2 regions of the Blastococcus sp. SYSU DS0541 genome follow, and region 1 is predicted to be linked to the other one. Evidence: riboswitches for the same ligand, from Rfam matches in the RefSeq annotation. Region 1 holds a riboswitch; the other holds the start of a gene.
What was found. A riboswitch is a leader RNA that binds a small molecule or an ion and turns the genes downstream of it on or off. The one in region 1 is predicted to bind cyclic di-AMP.

Region 2: another riboswitch for cyclic di-AMP. It lies ahead of ACI794_RS15560 (LysM peptidoglycan-binding domain-containing protein); the one in region 1 lies ahead of ACI794_RS12345 (NlpC/P60 family protein).

Annotation. Positions count from the first base shown of each region.
Region 1 is NZ_JBJHAD010000010.1:22,795-27,228, forward strand. Features, by position in the region: gene ACI794_RS12335 (D-alanyl-D-alanine carboxypeptidase family protein) at 1-1,508, shown strand, start outside; gene ACI794_RS12340 (hypothetical protein) at 1,591-1,914, shown strand; cyclic di-AMP (ydaO/yuaA leader) riboswitch at 2,131-2,278, shown strand; gene ACI794_RS12345 (NlpC/P60 family protein) at 2,295-3,371, shown strand; gene ACI794_RS12350 (M48 family metallopeptidase) at 3,445-4,434, shown strand, end outside.
Region 2 is NZ_JBJHAD010000014.1:117,819-122,252, forward strand. Features, by position in the region: gene ACI794_RS15545 (HNH endonuclease signature motif containing protein) at 1-365, opposite strand, end outside; gene ACI794_RS15550 (DUF222 domain-containing protein) at 393-1,148, opposite strand; RNA gene rnpB (RNase P RNA component class A) at 1,478-1,879, shown strand; cyclic di-AMP (ydaO/yuaA leader) riboswitch at 2,108-2,246, shown strand; gene ACI794_RS15560 (LysM peptidoglycan-binding domain-containing protein) at 2,311-3,156, shown strand; gene ACI794_RS15565 (class I SAM-dependent methyltransferase) at 3,259-3,963, opposite strand; gene ACI794_RS15570 (prepilin peptidase) at 4,109-4,434, shown strand, end outside.

The DNA.
Region 1 (4,434 bases):
GCGAGGCGCTCGCGGAGGCGCAGCGGTCGGTGGACGAGGCGAAGGCGGTGCTCGACGACGCCCAGGGCGTGCTGGCCGGGCACCAGCGCGAGGTGGCCGGTTACGCCGCCGCCGTCTACCGGGACGGCGGCTCCGTCACGGCTCTCACCCTGCTCCTCAACGGCGGGGACCCCGGAGAGGTCCTGTCCGGCATGGGCTTCCTCGAGGTGGTCGACGCCCACGCGGCCCAGGTCATCGGCGTCGCCGAGAGCCACCGGCGCAGCGCGCTCGACCGGCGGGAGCACGCCCAGGCCGCCCTCGACCGGGCCCAGGTGCGGGCCGACGAGGTGGCGGCGCGGGTGGCCGATCTGGAGGCGGCCGCCGAGGCGGTCACCGCGGAGCTCGGCGACGTGCTCGCCGTCGTCGACGGCCAGCTCGCGGCGCTGCAGCGGGAGCAGACGACGGTCAACGAGCAGACGGCGGCCAGCTGGCAGGCCTACGTCGACCAGCTCCGCGCGGCCGGGCTGGCGGAGGTGCCCGCCGCCGCGTTGCAGGACCCCGAGCTGGCCCTGCCCGACCGGCTGGTGCCGGTGGCTGCGAGCGGGGGCGGCGCCCAGCGCGGGGTCGCCCAGCTGCCCGGTCGCCCGACCTCGATGCTCGTCCTCCCGATGGAGACGCTGACGGCGGTCGGCGGGGCGATGGAGGCGCTCGGGCAGCCGTACGCGCCCGGGACGGCAGGGCCCGACTCCTGGGACTGCGGCGCCCTGGTGCAGGTGGCCTACGGCCGGACCGGGCTGTCCCTGCCCGCGACGCAGGGCGACCTGTTCGCCCGCACCGTGCCGGTGGACCCCGCCGACGTGCTCCCCGGCGACCTGGTCTTCCTGGGCTCGCCGGAGGGCGGGCTGGGGCACGTGGGCATCGCCCTCGACACGCGGACCATGGTCACCGCGGACGCCCGGGCCGGCGCCGTCGTCGTGCGGACGCTGCCGGGCGACCAGGTGATGGGGATCGGTCGCCCGGTCCTCGGCCAGCGGGCCCGCGTCCCCGTCCCGGAGCCGGCCGCGGGGGCGTTGCGGAGCGAGTGCGGCAACACCGTCTACCCGCCCAGCTACGACGGCGGCCGGGCCTGGGGCGGCTACCCGAACGGCCTGATACCGCCGAGCGCGATGTGCCCCCTGGGGGTGGGCGGGCACTCGCTGAGGTGCGACGCGGCCGCGGCCTACCGGGCCATGGCGACGGCCTACGAGGCCGCCTTCGGCCGCCCGCTGTGCATCACCGACTCGTACCGCACCTATGCGTCACAGGTGCGGCTGTACGGGGAGAAGCCGGCGCTGGCCGCCGTGCCGGGCACGAGCAACCACGGTTGGGGCCTGGCGGTCGACCTGTGCGGTGGCGTGCAGTCCTTCGGGACGCCGCAGTACGCGTGGATGGAGGCCAACGCCGGCCGGTTCGGCTACCTGCACCCGACCTGGGCCGACCAGGGGAACGGGCGCGAGGAGCCCTGGCACTGGGAGTACGCCGGCACCTGATGCACCCGTTCCCTGGTCGCGCGGCCGGAAATGTCGGTGACCCCTCCTAGCGTGCGCAGCGACTCACGGAGGAGAAGAAGCGATGCTGATCGACTGCGACACCTGCACTGCCCGCGGGACCGGCTGCGCCGACTGCGTCGTCACCGTGCTGCTCGGCGCCCCGCCGGGTTGGCAGGGGGTCGACCCGGTCGTCGTGCCCATGACCGGGCGGGCGGCCCGTGGTGGTCCCGCCGTGGCCGCCGAGGACGTCGTCGTCCCGCCGCCGGGGGTGGTGGTGGAGTTCGACGAGGTCGAGCGCCGGGCCGTGCGGGCGCTCGCCGAGGGCGGCCTGGTGCCCCCGCTGCGTCACCCGAACGGGGCCGGCGGTCACGACGGCGAGCGGTCCCGCGGACGGCGCACGGGCTGACGTCCCGGACCGCGCCGACCGGGGCTTCTGCCCCGCAGCGGAGCCTCCGACGGGGAGGCGCGCCGCTGACCTGGGGATCTCCCTCACGCCGGGTTCCTCCAGTGATCATTTGTCACGCAGGTATCACGATCGTTAGGGTTCACGCCGTTCGGCCGGGTGGTCGTCATCCGTCGATGGATGGCCTCGACCGGACACCGCCTAATCACCGCACGGCGCGCACCACCGGCGCCGGAGGTGTACCGGGGACCCACCGCAGTTCTGGGGTGAGTTCTCCCGCAGCCGGCCCGCCGGTGCGCGGGGGATAGGGCCAGTCTTCCCAGCCCGAACCCGTCAGCTAACTCGGTCGGCGGTTGCAGAGGAAGAACGGAGAGCCGCCGCACGTGGCGACCCCTCACGCACTGCTGACGCACGCCCCCGAACAGCTCGGCACCGCCGACCGGTGCAGCTCCTCCCGCGCCCGTCGCTCCGGGCCCCTCCGCTCCGGATTGCTGGTCACCGCCGCCGCGGCCATGACCGTCACCTTCCTCCCGGGCACGGCGTCGGCCGTCCCCGGCACGGCCGACGCGGTCGCCGCCCAGGTGGCCCGGGCCAGCCACGAGCTCGAGGTCGTCTCCGAGGAGCTCAACGAGGCCAAGGTCGTCCTCGCCGGCCACCAGCGCGACGCGGAGGCCGCGAGCGAGGCCACCGCCGAGGCGGAGGCCCGGCTCGGTTCCCTCGACGGGCACATCCGCCGGCTGGCCCGCAGCGCCTACACCGGCAGCGGCATGTCGCCGCTCGACGTCCTGCTGACCAGCGACTCGGCCGACCAGCTCGTCGACCAGCTGGGCACCCTCGACGCGATCGCCGGGCACACCAACGACGTGCTCACCGAGGTGTCGCAGGCCGCCGAGGACGCCGAGGAGTCCCGCGAGGCAGCCGAGAAGGCCGCCGCGGACGCCCAGCGGACGGTGGAGGAGATCGCCGCCCGGCAGGAGGAGCTGGAGGCGAAGATCGCCGAGTACCAGCGCCGCTACGAGGAGCTCACCGCGCCGCAGCGGGAGCAGGTGGCGCAGGCGCACGGCGGGGCCGGCCTCCCGGCGCCCAGCGGCGTCGTCGCGCCGAGCTCGGCGGCCCAGGCCGCGGTGAACGCCGCGCTGGCCCAGCTCGGCGACCCGTACGTCTGGGGCGCCGGCGGGCCCAACGCCTTCGACTGCTCCGGCCTGACCTCCTACGCCTACGCCGCGGCGGGCGTGACGCTCCCGCACTCGAGCCGGTCGCAGAGCCAGATGGGCAAGCCCGTCTCGCGCAGCGAGCTGCAGCCCGGTGACCTGGTGTTCTTCTACAGCCCGGTCAGCCACGTCGGCATGTACATCGGCAACGGGCAGATGGTGCACGCCTCGACCTCCGGCCAGCCGGTGAAGGTGGCGAGCCTGGATTCGATGGGCAACTACAACGGAGCCCGTCGCATCGCCGGCTGACCGCCACCCGACCTCTGTCGGCCGGCCTGTCCGGAGGCGAGGACGACGGCGTCGGCTCACTAGGATCGGCCGGGTGAGCGTTCGCCGGGCCGCCCTGGTGGCCGCGGCCCTCCTCGGGATCGCCGTCGTCGTCGTGATCGCCGTCCGCACCCCGTGGACCGTCCTGCCGGAGCCGCCCGGCGGCTACACCGAGCCCGACCCCACCGCCGGCCTCGACCCGGCCCGGATCGAGCGCGCCGAGGCGTTCGCGGCCGCGCTGCGGCCGGCGTCGCTGGTCTCCCTGCTGCTGAGCCTGGGGGTGTCGGCGGTGCTCGGCCTGACCCCGCTGGGCGCCCGATTGATGCAGGCCGTCGCGGCGCGGGTGGGCGACCGGTGGTTCGTCCAGGTGCTGGTGGGGGTGCCGGTCCTCCTGCTGCTGGGGCGCCTGGCCACCCTGCCGCTCTCGGCCTACGCCGAGTCGGTGCGCACCCGCTACGGCCTCTCCACCCGCGGGTGGTGGCTCTGGCTGCGCGACGTCGCGGTCTCCCTGGCGATCAGCGTGGCGTTGACCGTGGTCGTGGTGCTGGCGTTCCTCTGGCTGGTTCGCCGGGCCCCGCGCACGTGGTGGGCGTGGGCGGGGGCGGCCGTCTCCGGCCTGGTGGTCGCCGGCTCGTTCCTGTACCCGGTGGTCATCGAGCCGGCGTTCAGCACCTTCGATCCCCTGCCGGCGGGGGAGCTGCGCAGCGACCTCCTGGCGCTCGCGGAGCAGAACGGCACCCCGGTGCAGGACGTGCTGGTCTCCGACGCGTCCCGGCGGACGACGGCGCTCAACGCCTACGTCTCCGGCTTCGGGTCCACCCGGCGCATCGTGGTCTACGACACGCTCCTCGGGGAGCTGCCCGACGCGGAGATCGAGTCGATCGTCGCCCACGAACTGGGGCACGTCGCGGCCGACGACGTCCTGACCGGCACGCTCATGGGGGCGCTGGGTGCGGGCGCGGCGACCGCGCTGCTCGGCTGGCTGCTGACCTGGGCACCGCTGCTGCGCCGGGCCGGGGCCGAGCGGCCCGGTGACCCGCGGGTC
Region 2 (4,434 bases), on a different contig from region 1:
TCGGGGCAGCCGCGGGCGGCGAGCCGGGTCAGCTCGCCGCGGCCGGTGACGGCCAGCAGCGCGCCGGTGGCGTCGGTGATGGCGATGTCCAGACTGCCGCCGGGCGGGGCCTGGATGCCGCAGACGTCGAGGGCGGTGAGCAGTTCGCGCAGGTGGGCGGCGGTGATCGGCTCCCCGTCGACCTCCCCGACCGGCTCGGGAGCCCCGGCTGGGGTGAACGCCGCGGGCAGCGGGGCGCCGGCGGCGAGGAACCGGGCGGGGTTGAGCGCGCCCAGCGGGGCGACCACGGTCAGCTGCGCGGTCACCGCGGGCTGGTCCTGCCACGGCCGGAGCAGCAGATCGGCCAGCGCACCGGTACGCAGCATGCCGATCGGCCGGTCATCCCCGGCCGCCTACGCCGCCCGGGCGTGGCCGTCCACCGCCGCCCGGCAGGCCCGGGCGTCGGGATGCGGGAGCAGGGCGCGCAGCTCGCCCATCCCGTCCCCGACCGGCCGCACCGACACATCCGCGCCGCGCCGGCGCGCTTCCCGGCGCCGGTCGGCCGCGGCGGCGTCGCGGGCCACCAGCTCCGCCCGCATGGCTTCGCGCAGCCGGCCCAGCCCCAGCCCGGTGGCGCCGGGCAGCACCGCGGCCTCCGCCGCGGCGATCACCGCCGGATCGGTGCCGGCCCCGGTGGCGGCGACCTCCGCGGCGATCGCCCGGGCACGGGGCCAGTCCAGCTGGCCCAGCCGCAGCCGGGCGGAGGTGGCCGGCAGCCCGGTGGTGAGCACCCCGGCGTGCTCCAGCAGGGTCACCGCCGCCGCCCGGCTGCTGTTGTGCACCGCCGCCAGCTCATCGGGCACGAACTCACTCACCCCCGCCGGCCCCACGGTTCCGGCCCGTTCCCCGCCGGGCAGCGGATCGACCGGGGCCGGGCGGGCGGCGGCGAGGTCCATCACCAGCTCCACCCGCAACGCCGCCAGCCGCGCCTCGGCGGCCACGATCTGCCCCAGCAGATCCGCCACCTCCACCGCCGACCGGCGGGCGGGCAGCCACGCGGACAACGGCTCGTCCCACCACTGAGGATCGGGATCCTTCAGCTCCCAGGGCGAGGGCGGCTCGGACACCGGCCCCACGCTCACCCCGACCGCGAACCCGACCACCGACACAACCGCAGGCTAGGACGGGGGTACGACACTTTCCGCAGGCCGAGAAGCGCGCGGGCCGACTGGCCGCCCACGGGGGCGGGCGGCCAGTCGGGCACCTACGAGCGCAGCGGATGCTGGATCACCGCGGTCGGGATGCGTCCGCTCTGCAGGCCATCAGCGTCCGCGGCGACTGAAACGGCTCAGCAGTCGCTTGAGCAGGTTGGCCTTGACGAGCCCTGAGATCAGTCCCATGACGTCCTCCTCCATCGGGTGGTGCGGGGATCGACGGCATGTACCCGCGCGCTGCGGGATCCATGTGCCGGACGCCCTACACTCCAGGGCACGACGGACGAGTCGGCTGGGCGGTCGCGTCGGCGGGGGAGACCCCGTCGCCGAGGAACGTCCGGGCTCCACAGGGCAGGGTGGTCGCTAACGGCGACCCGGGGTGACCCGCGGGACAGTGCCACAGAAAACAGACCGCCGGCGTTCGCGCCGGTAAGGGTGAAACGGTGGTGTAAGAGACCACCAGCACGCCGGGTGACCGGCGTGGCTCGGTAAACCCCACCCGGAGCTAGGTCAAGAAGGGACGGCGGTCCGCCGCCGTTCCGCGCAGGCGTTCGAGGGCGGCCCGCCCGAGCCTGCGGGTAGACCGCTGGAGCCTGCCGGCAACGGCAGGCCTAGATGGATGACCGCCCATCGGGAGGCCGCAAGGCACCCGTGGACAGAACCCGGCGTACAGGCCGACTCGTCCGTCCCCCGCCCGACGCCGGCCACCGGCCCGGTGAGGTCGGGACGTCACCCGGACGGGTGAACGGAGGCGCTGCGCGCACGGTTGGTGACGCGCCGTGCGGCCGTGCGGAGAGTTCTCGAAAAGGACCGGTCCGGCCTGTGGCGAGCCGATCCTGATACCTACCGTTCCCTCCGTCCGCCGATCGGCGGGCCCGGATGGCCGCCCGCCGAACCTGCCCACGGCCACCCCGGAGTCATAGACGCACGGGCAGGCGCGGGGGACCCACCGTTCGTGGCCCCTCCGGGACCTCGGGGTGAAGCCGCGCCATGCGCGGCCGGGCAGCTCTCGCCCGAACCCGACAGCTAACCCCGCAGGCGGCGAGAGGCTCACCACTCCATGCCCAACAGCCATCGCACCGTGGGGCGGCACCGTCGTCCCTCCCGCAACCGCGCCATGACCACCGTGGCGTACCCGGCCGTCGTCCTCGCCGCGGCCTCGGCCCTCACCCTCGGGACCATGGGCTCCGCGGCCGCCCACCCCGGCGCGCACACGGTCAGCCCCGGCGACACCCTCAGCAAGCTCGCGGCCGAGCACGGCACCACCTGGCGCAGCATCTACGACGCCAACCGTGACACGATCGGCGGGAACCCCAACCTGCTCCGCGTCGGCCAGGTCCTCACCATCGGCGGCGGCGCCGCGCCGGCAGCGGCGCCCGCTGTCGCGACGGGGTCGTACACCGTGGTCGCCGGCGACACGCTGGGCAAGATCGCGGCCCGCCACGGCACCACGTGGCAGGACCTGCACGCCCTGAACCTCGGCGTCATCGGCCCCGACGCGAACGTTCTGCGGGTCGGTCAGGTCCTCGCCCTCAGCGGCGGGGGACTGGCTCCCGAGCGCGCCAGCCGGGACGAGCGGCCCGCCCCGGCTCCCGCACCGGCCCCGGCCCCCGTCCCGGCCCCGGCGGCGACCTCGGCGGCCTACGACCAGTGGGACGCGCACGTCCGCCCCGACGTCCAGGAGATCGCCGAGGTGCACGGCGTCGGGACGGTGCTCACCCGCCCCGGCCACAGCCCCACCGCGGGCCTCGCGGCCGACTTCATGGTCTACGCCGACTCGGCCAAGGGTGACGCCGTCGCCCAGTACGTGATCGACAACGCGGCCCGGCTCGGCGTGGAGTACGTGATCTGGGAGCAGCGGATCGCCGGTACGTGGACCGGCTGGGCCTGGCAGGGCATGGAGGACCGTGGCTCGCCCACGGCCAACCACATGGACCACCCGCACGTGGCCTTCCTGCCGTAACCACACACCGCACGACGACGAGCGCCCCCTGCCCGGATCCCCGGGTGGGGGGCGCTCGTCCGTCGAGGTGCTGTCGTACGCCGGTCAGCCCCGGCCGACCGGTCAGACGGCGACGGCGGTGACGAAGGTGCAGATGCCCTCGCCCGACTCCGCCCGCGGCCGCAGCCCGATCGCCCACAGCAGCGCGGTCTCGACCCGGTGCGCCACCTTCCGCAGGCCCACGTACCAGGTCGACCCCCCGCTGGTGACGGTGATGTCGCCGAACCCTGCCGTCCGGATGTGCTCGACGAGCATCCAGTCGGGGAGGATCGAGATGTGGCCGGGCTGGTAGTAGTGCCCCGGCCCGAAGATGAACGGCGCGCCGCGCAGGAACATCTTGAGCCGCGAGTGCGGGTGGCCGACGTTGGGCGTGCTGACCAGCAGCTTGCCGCCGGGCTCCAGCAGCGCCCGGATGGAGCGCAGCACCTGCCGCGGGTTCTCGACGTGCTCGAGCGTCTCGACGCAGACCACCATGTCGAACGGGCCACGGGTCGCCTCGGTCCACTGCGGGTCGTCGAGGTCGAGGCGGTGGATCCAGTCGTGCGGCGGGTCCAGGTCGGTGGGGACGACGTCGAAGCCCGCGTCCCGCAGCCGCAACGCCAGCGCCCCGCAGCCGGCGCCCACCTCGAGGATCCGGCCGCCCTCGGGCAGCTGCTGCCGGACCAGTTCGAGCGCGTACTCGTGCACGCCGGGTGCGGCGTGCACGCCGTGCCCCTGGTAGGACCAGACCGCCGCCGTGCGCTGGGTGGTGCCCTCGTCCACTGTCACGCCCGGAGTCTGACCTACCCGCAGCCGCGACGCGCGCTCGTGCGCCACGGAAGCCCACACCCGACATGCTCGGCCGCGCCGCTGCAGGATGCAGGATGCAGGGTCCCCGTCGTGTCATCGTGATCGCCATGCGAGCAGTGCACCGGTGAGCGCCGTCGCCGTCGCCCTCATCGCGGCAGCCGCCGGCATCCCGGTCGGGCATCTGGTCAACCGGGCCGCGGGTCGCTTCCCGTGGCCGGCGCAGCTGCGGCCGGCGGAGCTGGTCGGCCCGGGACCCGTCGCCGTGCGGCCACCGGTGCTCGAGCTCCTGGCCGGGATCCTGTTCGGCCTGGTGGGCCTGCGCTTCGGCGCGGCGGCCGAGCTGCCGGCCTTTCTCTTCCTCGCCGGCGCCGGGCTGCTGCTCGCCGTCGTCGACCTCCGGCACCGGCTGCTGCCGAACCGGGTCGTCATCCCCTCAGTCGGCGTGGGCCT